Regions from separate parts of the Paenibacillus campi genome, predicted to be linked through region 3. Evidence: riboswitches for the same ligand, from Rfam matches in the RefSeq annotation. Region 3 holds a riboswitch; each other region holds the start of a gene.
What was found. Region 3 has a riboswitch for thiamine pyrophosphate ahead of U1I11_RS14770 (ABC transporter substrate-binding protein). Riboswitches for the same ligand answer to the same signal wherever they lie in the genome.
Positions count from the first base shown of each region.

Region 1: it holds a riboswitch for thiamine pyrophosphate, as region 3 does, so the genes downstream of both, thiC (phosphomethylpyrimidine synthase ThiC) here and U1I11_RS14770 (ABC transporter substrate-binding protein) in region 3, are expected to answer to the same signal.
Region 2: it holds a riboswitch for thiamine pyrophosphate, as region 3 does, so the genes downstream of both, thiM (hydroxyethylthiazole kinase) here and U1I11_RS14770 (ABC transporter substrate-binding protein) in region 3, are expected to answer to the same signal.

Region 1 is NZ_JAXSQZ010000001.1:681,512-685,900, forward strand. Features, by position in the region: gene U1I11_RS02640 (AAA family ATPase) at 1-257, opposite strand, end outside; gene thiC (phosphomethylpyrimidine synthase ThiC) at 467-2,230, opposite strand; TPP riboswitch at 2,433-2,536, opposite strand; gene U1I11_RS02650 (M42 family metallopeptidase) at 2,980-4,017, opposite strand; gene U1I11_RS02655 (LapA family protein) at 4,193-4,389, opposite strand, start outside.
Region 2 is NZ_JAXSQZ010000005.1:85,554-89,942, reverse strand. Features, by position in the region: gene thiE (thiamine phosphate synthase) at 57-719, opposite strand; gene thiD (bifunctional hydroxymethylpyrimidine kinase/phosphomethylpyrimidine kinase) at 767-1,579, opposite strand; gene thiM (hydroxyethylthiazole kinase) at 1,867-2,688, opposite strand; TPP riboswitch at 2,832-2,934, opposite strand; gene U1I11_RS13555 (alpha/beta hydrolase) at 3,348-4,178, opposite strand.
Region 3 is NZ_JAXSQZ010000006.1:8,915-13,303, forward strand. Features, by position in the region: gene U1I11_RS14755 (hypothetical protein) at 1-612, opposite strand, end outside; gene U1I11_RS14760 (aspartyl-phosphate phosphatase Spo0E family protein) at 969-1,169, opposite strand; gene U1I11_RS14765 (pyridoxamine 5'-phosphate oxidase family protein) at 1,673-2,089, opposite strand; TPP riboswitch at 2,242-2,351, shown strand; gene U1I11_RS14770 (ABC transporter substrate-binding protein) at 2,516-3,496, shown strand; gene U1I11_RS14775 (MTH1187 family thiamine-binding protein) at 3,681-3,971, shown strand; gene U1I11_RS14780 (ABC transporter permease) at 3,971-4,389, shown strand, end outside.

The sequences.
Region 1 (4,389 bases), on a different contig from region 3:
TTGAGCAGTTCGGTTTGATCGTTTCTTTGGGCGATCGTTAACAGATTGTTGATTTGTTGGGCAAGTGTATTGCTATGGGTGGTGATCCAGATTGATTTATCTTTGTTGATGAGCCGGAATAGGAAACGAGCTATTTTTAATTGCAATTCGGTGTGTAGATGTGCTTCAATTTCCTCGATAATCCATATATTGGGATTATTATCATATATATGTCCAAAATTTTTACATATAAATCCCATTGGTTTCGCATAATGCACTCCTTTTCAACCAAGCTATATCTATTAATATACCTTATTTACTAGGATACATAAAATGCTATCAAATGAACGCAAAAATTCACTTGATAGCATAATATAAATTAAACTTACATTATTCATCAGAGTAGCATTTTATTTTGAACGCTAATCATCAGGATGATTTCCTTTTTGTAAATACAGGTCATTCAAATATCACTACCGTAATTCCTTCACCCATACACCCCAGTCCCTTTCCGCGCCCGATAACTTTCCGCCATCTGCTCCATCCCCGCCTCAATCGCTTCCTCCGGTGCTACCCCATCCCGTTCTGCTAACTCGCGGATATCTTGCGTAATCTTCATACTGCAAAATTTCGGCCCACACATCGAGCAGAAGTGCGCAGATTTGGCGCCTTCCGCAGGCAATGTTTCATCATGGTAGCTGATCGCCCGTTCAGGATCGAGCGACAGATGGAATTGATCGCGCCAGCGGAATTCGAAGCGGGCGCGGGATAATGCGTCATCTCGATAACGGGCGCGTGGATGACCTTTGGCGAGATCAGCGGCGTGGGCGGCGATTTTGTAGGTGATAACGCCTTCTTTGACATCATCGCGATTCGGCAAGCCGAGATGTTCCTTCGGTGTCACATAACAGAGCATGGCGGTACCCATCGAACCGATCATCGCCGCACCGATCGCGCTCGTAATATGATCATAACCTGGTGCGATATCGGTCGTCAGCGGACCGAGTGTATAAAATGGCGCTTCCTTGCACACATCCAATTGCCGATCCATATTTTCCTGAATCAGATGCATCGGCACATGACCAGGGCCTTCGACCATCACTTGTATATCATGCTGCCAGGCAATTTGCGTCAGCTCCCCTAGCGTGTCCAGCTCGGCAAATTGGGCTTCGTCATTCGCATCTGCAATCGAGCCTGGACGCAGTCCATCTCCTAGCGAAAAGCTAATATCGTACGCCTTCATAATTTCGCAAATATCCGCAAAATGCGTATACAAAAAGTTTTCTTGATGATGTGCCAAACACCATGCCGCCATAATCGATCCACCACGGCTAACGATGCCGGTGACGCGTTTAGCAGTAAGCGGAATATAACGCAGCAGCACACCGGCATGAATCGTAAAATAATCGACCCCTTGCTCTGCCTGCTCAATTAACGTATCTCGATACACTTCCCAGCTTAGTTCCTCGGCGCGCCCGCCAACCTTTTCCAGCGCCTGATAAATGGGCACCGTGCCAACAGGGACAGGGGAGTTGCGGATAATCCATTCGCGCGTCGTATGAATATTTTTGCCGGTCGATAAATCCATAATCGTATCGGCACCCCAGCGTGTTGCCCAAGTCATTTTTTCGACTTCTTGCTCGATCGAAGAAGCGACGGCTGAATTGCCGATATTGGCATTAATTTTCACATGAAAACGACGCCCGATAATCATCGGTTCCAGCTCCGGATGATTAATGTTGGCAGGGATGATCGCTCGTCCAGCTGCAACTTCAGCGCGTACGATATCCGGTTCCATCCCTTCGCGAATCGCGATAAACTCCATCTCCGGCGTAATGATGCCGCGCCGTGCATAATGGAGCTGAGTGACATTATATCCCGCTTTTGCTCGTAACGGTCGGCGTCCATGCTGGGGGAATGGCTCGGCACCTTGCAACTCGGCTTTATCCTGACTGGAAAAGCCGTTGTCTTCCGGTCGCGCCACACGTCCAGCTGTATGTTCGCAATCGCCGCGTTCGGCAATCCAGTTCGCTCGCAGTGCAGGCAAGCCCTGGCGAATATCGATGATCGCTTCCTCATCGGTGTATGCGCCGCTCGTATCGTACACACGCAGCGGTTCGTTCGCTGTTTCCACGCCGCGTAACTCGGTTGGCGAAAGGGCAATTTCGCGCTCAGGCACTTGAATGTCAGGACGCGAGCCTGTCGTATACACTTTACGGCTGCCTGGTAATGGGTTCGTCAAAATCGTCATTTTCAAAATCCTCCTGCAGTATTATGGATAACATCCATCGGAGACTGCGAGGTAGAGGAGCACGAGAGGACAGACGTCATTTGGGTAGGTTATGTAAGCTGGGCGATTTGTCGTTTCCGCATAATGGTCGCACACCGCAGACAGCAAAAAGCCGCCTCCGGCGTACGGAAGCGGCAAATACGACCACAGGCAAACAAAGCCGGTCATCATTGCACCACTTTCCTACGCTGGCATGACCCAGATCAGGTTCAAAGGGACCAAAGCAAAGCTTTATCTCAGCCCATACGGGCGCCCCCAGTGGATGTCTCGTTACACACTATACGTCGTTGAGGTGTGTTCTGTCAACTTTTGCCAAACTATACGGTTCGTATCGTATTATAGGAAGCAAATCATGGCTATTGTGTTGGTTGGTCATAGCTTACCTGGCATGAATTGGAAAATAGCAGAAATTAGTTGGGAGAGATCAGATGAGCCAGCAGTATAATCCTTTATCCGTATGCCAAAAACGTTAGTTTGATCGTCATTAACTTTCTAATTCTCATCATTGTCAATGCTGGTATCCGTATACCTTCATCAGCTAGGTAAAACGATGGGCTTATGCATATATACCGAGCTTAGCTCAAATGATGAATAAAGTTGAAGTAATAAAGGACATGCCCTGTTGCCAGCAGCATGTCCTTATTGTAAGTCGAGTATGGAACTGTTTGCTTATGGAAGTGCCGTTACTTGTCAGAACTTGCCCCTCATCATCACTCCGTAATATATGCCGCCAGCAAACGCGCCGTATTAATTACCGCATCGCTATGTGTACGTTCCATCGCATGGGAGGCATGTACGCCAGGTCCAATTAATGCCGCCCGGATATTGTTGCCAGCGGACAATGCTGCCGAAGCGTCGGAACCGTAATGTGGATACACATCAAGCACGAACGGAATTTGCTCCCGTTTAGCTAGTTCGGCAAGCTTACCAGTCATTGCATAATCATACGGGCCAGAGCTGTCTTTGACACAGATCGATACATCGGTTTCTGTACATGACAGATCGTCACCGATACAGCCCATATCAACGGCGATCATCTCATCGATATCGTGCGGAATATGAGCGGCACCGTGACCGACTTCCTCATAGTTAGAAATGAGCAGCTTCACCGTATATATAGGCTTCCAGCCGTATGTATGCGCCGATTCTAGCAAACCGAACAGTGCCGCTACACTTGCTTTATCATCCAGATGGCGGGATTTGACATACCCGCTTGGCGTAATGACCGAACGCGCATCAAAGGCGATATAATCGCCAACTGCGATGCCAAGCTGTTCCACGTCTTCTTTGGACGATACCATTTCATCTAGACGAACTTCCATATTTTCTTCTTCACGCTTCAATTCATAGGCATCATCATACACATGCACCGACGGTTTAGTCGTCAAAATCGTACCGGTATATACGCGTCCATCCCGTGTATGAATGGTGCAGTATTCATTTTCGATACTGTTCATCATAAAACCACCAACTTTGGTCAGGCGAATCGTGCCTTCCGGCTTGATCGCACGTACCATCGCGCCGAGTGTATCGACATGTGCACTTAGCGCAATCGTGCGTGCTGAGTCTTGACCTGCTAACGTTAATACGAGTCCACCTTTACGATTCAATTCTACCGTTACGCCAAGCGTCAGCGCTTCTTGTTGCAGGCGGTCGATCAGATGGTGGGTATAACCGGTCGGGCTGGGCGTTTCCAATAGCTCTTTGAGCAGGGATAAAGTATAATCGCGATTGATCGAAATAGTCATGATGTTCTCCTTTGCAAACCGTAAAATAAATAAAACACAATGTAACCAACATACCAGTTTTAATGATCGTTATCCAGTAAAAATCCACCTGAAGCACCGTTGTTGCCGATGCTCCAGGTGGATAGGGGGTGATCGATCATCATACTGCGAATCGATGATCGATCGTAAAGCTTAATTAAAGCTTGCGATCGGAAAATGAAGAAGCGGCTGCCTCCTCATCACGATCATACATTTTGTCAAATTCAACATTGCCGACTGGGCCGCTATCCGCTACTGGCGCTGCGCTAAGCTGGGCAATTTGCGCTTCCAGTTGCTTGATTTTGCGCTGTAAAAAGTACTGACGATAAATGCCATAAAAGCCAACGATCAGTC
Region 2 (4,389 bases), on a different contig from region 3:
CTGTCTAGCTTTCATTTGCTGCACTATATGCTAAAAATAATCCTTGTACCCATCCATTATACGAGCCTTGCCAGCGCTGTAGCTGCCGCCGCTGGGTCGCTCTGTCCAGCGATGGAGGAGATGACCGCAACTCCATCCGCACCTGACTCCACAACAGCGGCGGCATTGGACGTATCAATTCCGCCAATGCCGACAAGCGGCAGCGTCATTCCAGCATGGCGCAGCTGTTCGATAACCGCCGTGCCACGCACTGGTTCCGCATCCGCTTTGGAGCGAGTCGGATAAATCGGCCCGATGCCCAAATAATCGGCTCCCGCCGCAATCGCACAGCTCGCTTCGGTCAGAGAATGCGCGGAAACGCCGACAATTTTATCGGTTCCAAGCTGCTCACGAATGAGTGAGGCAGGCAGATCACTTTGCCCGACATGGATACCGTCGGCTTGCAGCGATAACGCCAGTTCCAGATCATCATTCACGATAAACGGAATGCTATGTTGACGGCAAATGTTTTGCAAACGCCGGGCGAGTTCCGCTGCCGCTTGACCGGTGCGTGCGCCGTCGCCTTTTTCCCGATATTGAAACATCGTAATTCCGCCAGCGATCGCCTGCCGTAACACCTGTTCCGGTGCTGCTGTACAGTTGATGCTGCCCATCACCAAATACAATTTTAGCTGCTGACGCATCCAGTAGTGACGTGCTGCTGTACCTGCTGTCGGCATACTCGCTAAACTCGTATCGTCATGCACGTCTGCTCCATTATGTTTATTCATGATCTGATCGCCCCCCGCAATCGATAGGCAAAATGATTCGTTGGCCCATGCACCGAGCCGATTCCAAGCCCATCCTCAATCGCAGCATGCACAAATGCTTTAGCCGTTTGCACCGCTGTCAACACATCGCTGCCTTTCGCCAGCTCAGCGGTAATGGCTGCCGAATATGTACAGCCTGTTCCATGTGTATGCGGTGTATCGATGCGCCGTCCTTCCACATAATGAACATGTTGTCCGTCATACAGCACATCGATCGCTTGCGCCGTTGTCAGATCATGACCACCTTTGACTACGACCGCCCGTGCGCCCATATCGACCAGTTGAACAGCTGCCTGCTCGCGTTCAGCTAGCGTACGGATACGGCTACCGATTAGCAGCTCCGCTTCCGGCACATTGGGCGTAACTACCGCCGCCAGCGGTAACAGCTCGGCAATAAGCGCCTGCACCGCCTGCTGTTGCAGCAATACCGAACCACCTTTAGCGACCATAACCGGATCGATGACGAGTGTGTGCCATTTATACGTGCGCACCGCTGCGGCAACTTCACGAATAATGTCGGCGCTAAATAACATGCCCGTTTTGACGGCTACCGGGTTAAGATCGTTACCGATAGAATGCAACTGCTGCCCAATGCCTGCTAGCTCTACCGGATAGACGCCTTGCACACCTGCCGTATTTTGCGCGGTGACTGCTGTAATTACAGACATACCGTATACGCCCAACTCTTGAAATGTTTTCAAATCAGCTTGTATGCCAGCACCGCCTCCACTATCCGAACCGGCAATCGTTAACGCTTGCGAGATGTTCATTATCGTTCACTCCTTTGCTCTAATGTTGTGCCGACTGTGCTCGGTAATGTTTTCCAATCTCGTTATGCTCATCTTTTCATCGGCGGAAATGATCGTGTTTTAAGTATAATGAGCGACATGTATAACCGACTGTCATGAAAAGCAACCGCATTGAATTGCCTGTAAAACAATTTGAACACATCCGCTGATGAATGGGATTGACCGTGCAGCTAATGGATCGTTTGCGTCATAAATGGATCGTTGTAAACTTTCGCTTCGAGCAGATCATCTTCGCGCAGTTCCGCTCTTTACTTCGTTTCGTGAGCCGGATACAGATGATGCTGAATGCGGCTGTTGCCGTCCACCTGTTCTGGCGTAATCGTCGATAAGCGATTCAAAAAGGCGTTTTGAAAGCTACCTGTCCCTTGCCCGCCTGCATCGATCGCCGCCAGCTCGGCAGCTAGACCATAATAAGCTACCGCTTCGGTCACCGCTTCTAAGCGCTGTTGTGCCCGTGGCGTTACCGCTGCAAAAGCAGCCACGACCGAGCTGAGCAGACAGCCTGCTCCAGTTACTTGGGTTAACAGCGCATGTCCATTACCGACCGTATTCACCTGCACACCATCGGTAATGATATCTTGCTGCCCGGTAATGACGACGATACAGCCAAGCTTTTGGGCTGCACGCACTGCCAGCTCTGTACGATCGCCAGCTCCTCCACCTGCATCGACGCCTTTAATTTGCCACTGTTCACCGATCACATGCGCCACTTCAGCTACATTGCCGCGCAATATATCCACGTTTACTGCTGCGATAATCTCGTGCGCGGATGTGGTACGATACACCGTTGCCCCCGCACCGACCGGATCAAACACGACCGGCACCCCTGCCGCATTGGCGGCTTGCCCTGCCAGCTTGATCGATTGCACCGTATATGGATCAAGTGTGCCCATATTGAGCATGACTGCACCTGCCATCGCCGCCACGTCCGCCACTTCTTCGTGCGCATACGCCATAAAAGGCGACGCGCCCAATGCAAGTAACCCATTGGCGGTAAAATTAGTCACGACCACATTCGTAATATTGTGCACGAGCGGATTGATGCTACGTACATGCTGCAAAAATGACATCTCCATTCCCTCCCTCAATTCATACGCAAACGCGCCCAGTACAACAAAAAAACCCACCGATCTCCCGTAAACAAGAGAAAAGTGGGTCGTATCCGTTCGCTATCGCTGCGACAGTACGATCGACTGCCACATAAGCTTGAATGAATAGTTGTCTTCCACTTCCCTCCGCTGGTATGATCCAGATCAGGTTCCAAGGGTCCGGAATACACTTCCGTCTCAGCCGTTAAGGCTCCCCTAGTGAAATTGCTACCGCGCTATACAGCCTTTGCCGTATTGCCGGGTCATTATGAATCGTTACTTCATCAATCCAAACTATACATTGATGAACGTATACAATAGCCGTTGTCTGCTAAAGCTTAATCGTACGCATGTAGACATAGCATCATCCAACATTATTGCACATCTGTTTCATTACCATACCACGCACACTACAGTTTGGCAAAATATACTCGATCGATGATGCACATTATACCCTAAGCTAGTAAGCTGTCTCAAATATCTCAAATAAAAATTACGTTTGCATGTACGTAAACACGTTTGTGCGCAAGCAATAATAACATAAATTCAGGTACGTGTATGTGCTGATCGCTTATGCATGAACAGGTTTACACATATTCAAAGCCGACTTTTATAAAGATAGGATTACAGCGAGTCAGCGATCAGATCATCCAGTGCTGCCATTGCGTTTGCGCTGCTTTACGCTCCGACAGCCACTCGGATGTATGCTCTAACAGTTCATGGCGATGTGGACCGGAGGAATACGTATGATCCGCTTGGAAAATAATTTCTTTATCGCAACGCCCTTCCGTACGCGTCCAAAACTCCTTTTGATACAAAAAGGCATAATCGACCGGAATGACATCATCGCCCGTACCGTGAATCACTAGCACATCTCCCTGAAAACGGCGCGCCTCCTGAAACGGCTGAAAATGACCGAGTGACTCAAAATATTCCGGCGCAAAGCTATAGCCAAGATAATCCGCTTCCCCTTCCAGCACCGCCTGATCGTACGTTTCTCTACCGACGATTTTGACGATATCATTAAACGGATGACCGACCGGCGACCATAACACGAGATGATTTACACGGCGATCACGAACTGCGGTCAAAATCGCTACCGCCCCGCCCAGACTATGCCCAAGCAAAGTTACCCGTGTCGGATCGATATCATTGCAGTTCATCACATAATCCAAAATAGTCCGCGTCTGTTCCACCATCGATTCCAGCCCTTGCTGTCCGTATTCGCCTGTACTTTCGCCACAGCCTGTATAATCGAAACGAACAACCATATAACCTTCGCCAGCCAGCTTGCGAGCGCTTTGGACGAATAAACGATCCGTACCGATCCGGTTGCCGATGAAGCCGTGACAGATCACGATCAACGGAGTTCGTCCTTTCCCTTTGCCTTCCGGCTTATGGTCGGCAACCGGATAATGAATGCTGGCAGCCAGATCGACCTCATGATGACGAATTGTAATATTGCGTTCCATCGTGAACTCCTCCTTAAAAAGCGATATTTCTGTGCAATGTATACTTTATTTGTAACGCCTATTTTAAAATTAAATAATTCCGATAAGATTAGTAAGTATTATAATGATCTTATATTATCACTGCGCCAGATCAATTGTCAATGTGCTCAAAGTGTGTCAAAATAGAGATTTCCGATCGATGTGCAGCAGCACGATCTGCTTGTCTTCCAGC
Region 3 (4,389 bases):
TTCCAGCGATGTCGCTACCGTTAGCTTCATCGCCTCATCGATACGTTGCACGAGTTCCAACGACAAATCCGCTTCAAAATGCGCTAATATGACCGCAAATGTCGAGGCGATAAATTCACGCCAATTCGGATCAAAGCTTTCCCATACGCGCGGAAACACTTCATCGGTCGCCTGCCGAAACCGTTGTGCCAACTCCTCATTATCGGTCAGCCCGCTATATTGTGCAAAACGTCGATACACTTCATCCAGCGCATCTGAACCGGCATAAGCAAATCCAGGCGAAAAGCTGCCCCATGCGGTATAGCCCGCTGGCGGCAACGGACGTTCCAGCGCTGTGTTGAATGTGCCATCATACAGTTCACCTGGCTGTCGAAACTGCATATTCAGCACCTGTCCGATCATTTCGCTCGCTACCTTACACTCGTCCGCACCGCCGCGCAGCAGCAATCCGAGCGCATAATGGGCGCTTTCCCGTGTATCGTGCAAACCGTGCTCGCCCCAGATTAGCGCTGTCTTAGCATCATAACGAGCGTCTAACTCCTGCATCGCTTGCTGTATCAAAAATTGCTTATCCGGTGACATCGATAGGATGAGATCGTGATCGTTCGTCATGCGTATCGTCCTTTCTGCATTCAAATGAATGATTCACAGTATGCTGTATGGACGCTGCTGCTGGCAATAAACTTGTTTTCGCCTATAAACCATATCCCCGCTAACACAATCGGGCAATGGCAAGCAGGCACTTTTTAAGGATGTTAGCTGAATATTCGCTCATCTTGCACATGTACGCACTAACTGTACGTTAAACATCATTCATTTGAAAATTTAAGCCGCTTCGATTCCTTTTTTTAAAATAGGCAGCATACTATAAATGAGAATAAGCCAAGCTACCAAACACAAAAAAGCGCCCTATCCGGCAAGCTGCCGATCGGACGCCTGTATATTGATCTCGCTGCTAACATGAGCGCTTAAGAGAAACAGTCTTCGCCAAGATTAGGCGACAATTTTTTGTTTTTACGCTGTTTATGATGCAGATAGGAATCCATAATTCGATCCAGTTGCTCAGACTGATCGATTACGCGGTGGTCGCAAATGCCATGCTCGGCAGCCATCTGATTCAATATCCGGCGCTCCTGCTCGATTTGTTGCTCCATCTTTTGCAGATCCAAAGGAAACCACCTCCCGTCGATTAACCCTTCCGGCATCCATAGGCTACGCTGGCAAGCGAAACAGCTTCAGCTATGGACAAAACTCCGTATGGCAACGGCATCGCCTATGCCGGTAGGATTGCTCCATCCCGCACCGCTGCGATGTCCTGCTATAAAAAATAGTCATGTGCTCTTTGCGCTATACAATCATGACGAGCCACATGCTTAATAACTAAAATTTGTAGCTTTATATTCGTTATACCTTAATTGCACAACTTGTTTCAAGTTCCTTCAGTCCCTATTTTATCCTGATAATGGAAGCAAAAACTGACAAAAAATCCGTTTTGCGCATTCACTTTTCATCCCGTAATATTACAAAATTCGATAACGAATAAACGTGCATTCCGGCGCAAACCCGGTCAAATAAAGCAAAAAGCGAACCCTGGCAACGATGCCGTAGGTTCGCTTATAGTGTATCAGATCACGCTGATTTTGTCGGATGACTGCCTGGTCAATGACTTGGCTTAACCTGCCCATGTTTGACGATTGCCGTCTTGATCGATATATTCGATCGATTGCGGTGTAATATCGAGCACGACATAATCCGGATCATCCGGGCCATCCAGCCACTTTTTGAACTCGTCTTTCCAGACGCGTTGCTTCAGCTCACTGTCACTGGACACTTTGCAGGTCGCTTCGATCTGTACGACTTCTTCATTGCCGCCTTTTTCGTAGCCAAGCAGCAAATAGCAATTCGGGTTTTGTTCCAATTCTTCTACTTTATGTGTTTTGCGGTCCGTGGCAAGATGAATTTGTAATCCATCATTGTATACTGCCATATAACGGACACGCGGCTTATTGTTCTCCACTGTGCCAAATGAGCAAAACGGATTGTTCGACAGGGCTTTGATGATTGCTTGTTCTGTAGTTGCTGTACTCATGATCAAGCTCCTTTCGCAGTTCAAATCAAAATGGGATATTATGTCTCCATTCGTTACATACCCGCTCTGTTCCAAGCTGAACCGCTCACTCGTCCTGCTCGCCTGCTGGACAGTAGATGCCAGCTCGTCTATAATTACACCTAGAAAAAGCGCATAACGTGTGGGGAGCTGGAGGAAGCCGGCTGAGAGTGTATTGAATGAATACAGACCCTTATGACCTGATCTGGATAATGCCAGCGTAGGAAGCAGCACATGCCATGTATGTAAGCTCATATATGAACCTATGTCGTCCCGATCCGGGGCGCTTTTTTCATTTATACAGATCGTTGACTGACAAATGGGGTTAGGACGAAGGGAGAAATAACAGAAATGAGAAAAATCGGAACGACGCTTGGCATGCTGCTCATGGCAGCCGCACTACTCGTCATGACAGCATGCGCTCAAAAAGATACGACCACATCTTCCACCGCCGCTAACGGCAACACAACACCAGCGCTTAAAAATGTACAGGTCGTACTAGATTGGACGCCCAATACGAACCATACCGGTCTGTATGTCGCCCAGCAAATGGGATATTACCGGGATGCCGGTCTGAATGTAGACATAATCCAGCCGGGTCAGGGCGGCGCGGATACGCTTGTAGCGTCAGGCAAAGTACCGTTTGGCATTAGCTACCAGGAGAGCGTTACGCAAGCGCGTGTACAAGGCGTACCGCTCGTCTCGATCGCAGCGGTCATTCAGCATAATACGTCCGGTTTTGCCGCACCGGTCGATCGCGGTATCAAAACGCCCAAAGATATGGAAGGCAAAGCGTATGGCGCATGGGGCTCTCCGATAGAAGAAGCGGTCATGAAGTCGATTATGGATACCGATGGCGGCGATGTGAGCAAAGTGAAAAGCGTTAATATCGGGGATGCAGACTATTTTACCGCCGTCAAAAAAGGGATTGATTTCGCCTGGATTTATTACGGTTGGACTGGTATCGAAGCGAAGCTGCGCGGCGAACCGCTCGATATGCTGTACGTCAAAGATTACTCGCCAAGCCTCGACTATTACACACCGGTAATCGTCACCAATGAGCAGCAAATTCAACAAAACCCGGAGTTGGTGAAAGCGTTTATGAGCGCGACTGCCAAAGGTTATGAATACGCGATCGCCAATCCCGACAAAGCTGCCGACATCTTGACCAAAGCGGTGCCTGATCTCGATCCCAAACTGGTGCAAGCGAGCCAGGAATGGCTGTCGCCACGCTATCAAGATGATGCATCCCAGTGGGGATTGCAAAAAGAACAAGTTTGGACAGGTTATGCCGACTGGATGTACAAACAGAAACTGCTGGAAAAACCGCTCGATGCTAGCAAAGCGTTTACGAATGAGTTTCTGCCTGCTGCGCAGGGGAGTAAGTAATTTAGAAGTAATTTAATTGTAGCAACCCACTCTGCTCGTTCGTTCGTAAATTCTAGTGCGAGCTGGGAGTTCATTCCTTATTCCGTACCGAAGTGGAGGATGCTTTCCCGCCTACACTATGCATACAAGCATTAATGTACTGATAACTATCATTCGCTGACTATCATTCAAGGAGGTCGTACACATGGCTAACACACTGCTTAGCATTCAAGTGATCCCCAAAACACAGCCGGGTGAGCATGCCTACGATTATGTAGATGCTGCCATTGCAGTCATTCAATCGTCCGGTGTGAAATATGAAGTTCATCCGCTCGAAACGACGATGGAAGGCGAGCTGTCAGAGCTGCTTGAGATCGTTCGGCAGATGCATGAGGCGCTTGTGGAGAAGGGCAGCCCTAGCATCATTTCACAGATCAAAATTGCGCACAGTCCGGACGGCATTAGCATGGACGGCTTGACCGAGAAATATCGCTAATGTCCATACGTGACTGGTGGAAAGGCATATGGCCGCCCTTAGGGGCGGTCGTTTTGTTCCTGCTCATCTGGCAGGCGGCGACATCGCTGTTTCGGATCGAGGACTGGATTCTCCCCAGCCCGGCACGAATCGTGATCGAAGCGAGCAGCAGCTATGATCGCTTGCTTGGGCATACATGGGCAACATTACAATTGACGTTGGAAGGTTTTGGCATCGGGGTGTTAATCGGCTTAGTCGTGGCAGGCATACTGCATATCGTGCCATTTTTACGGCGGGCACTGTATCCGCTGCTTATTTTGAGTCAAAATATTCCGGTCATCGCGCTCGGGCCGCTGCTCATTATCTGGTTCGGCTTTGGCATCATGTCCAAGCTGATCGTCATTGTACTCGTCTGCTTTTTCCCGATTACGGTCGCAGC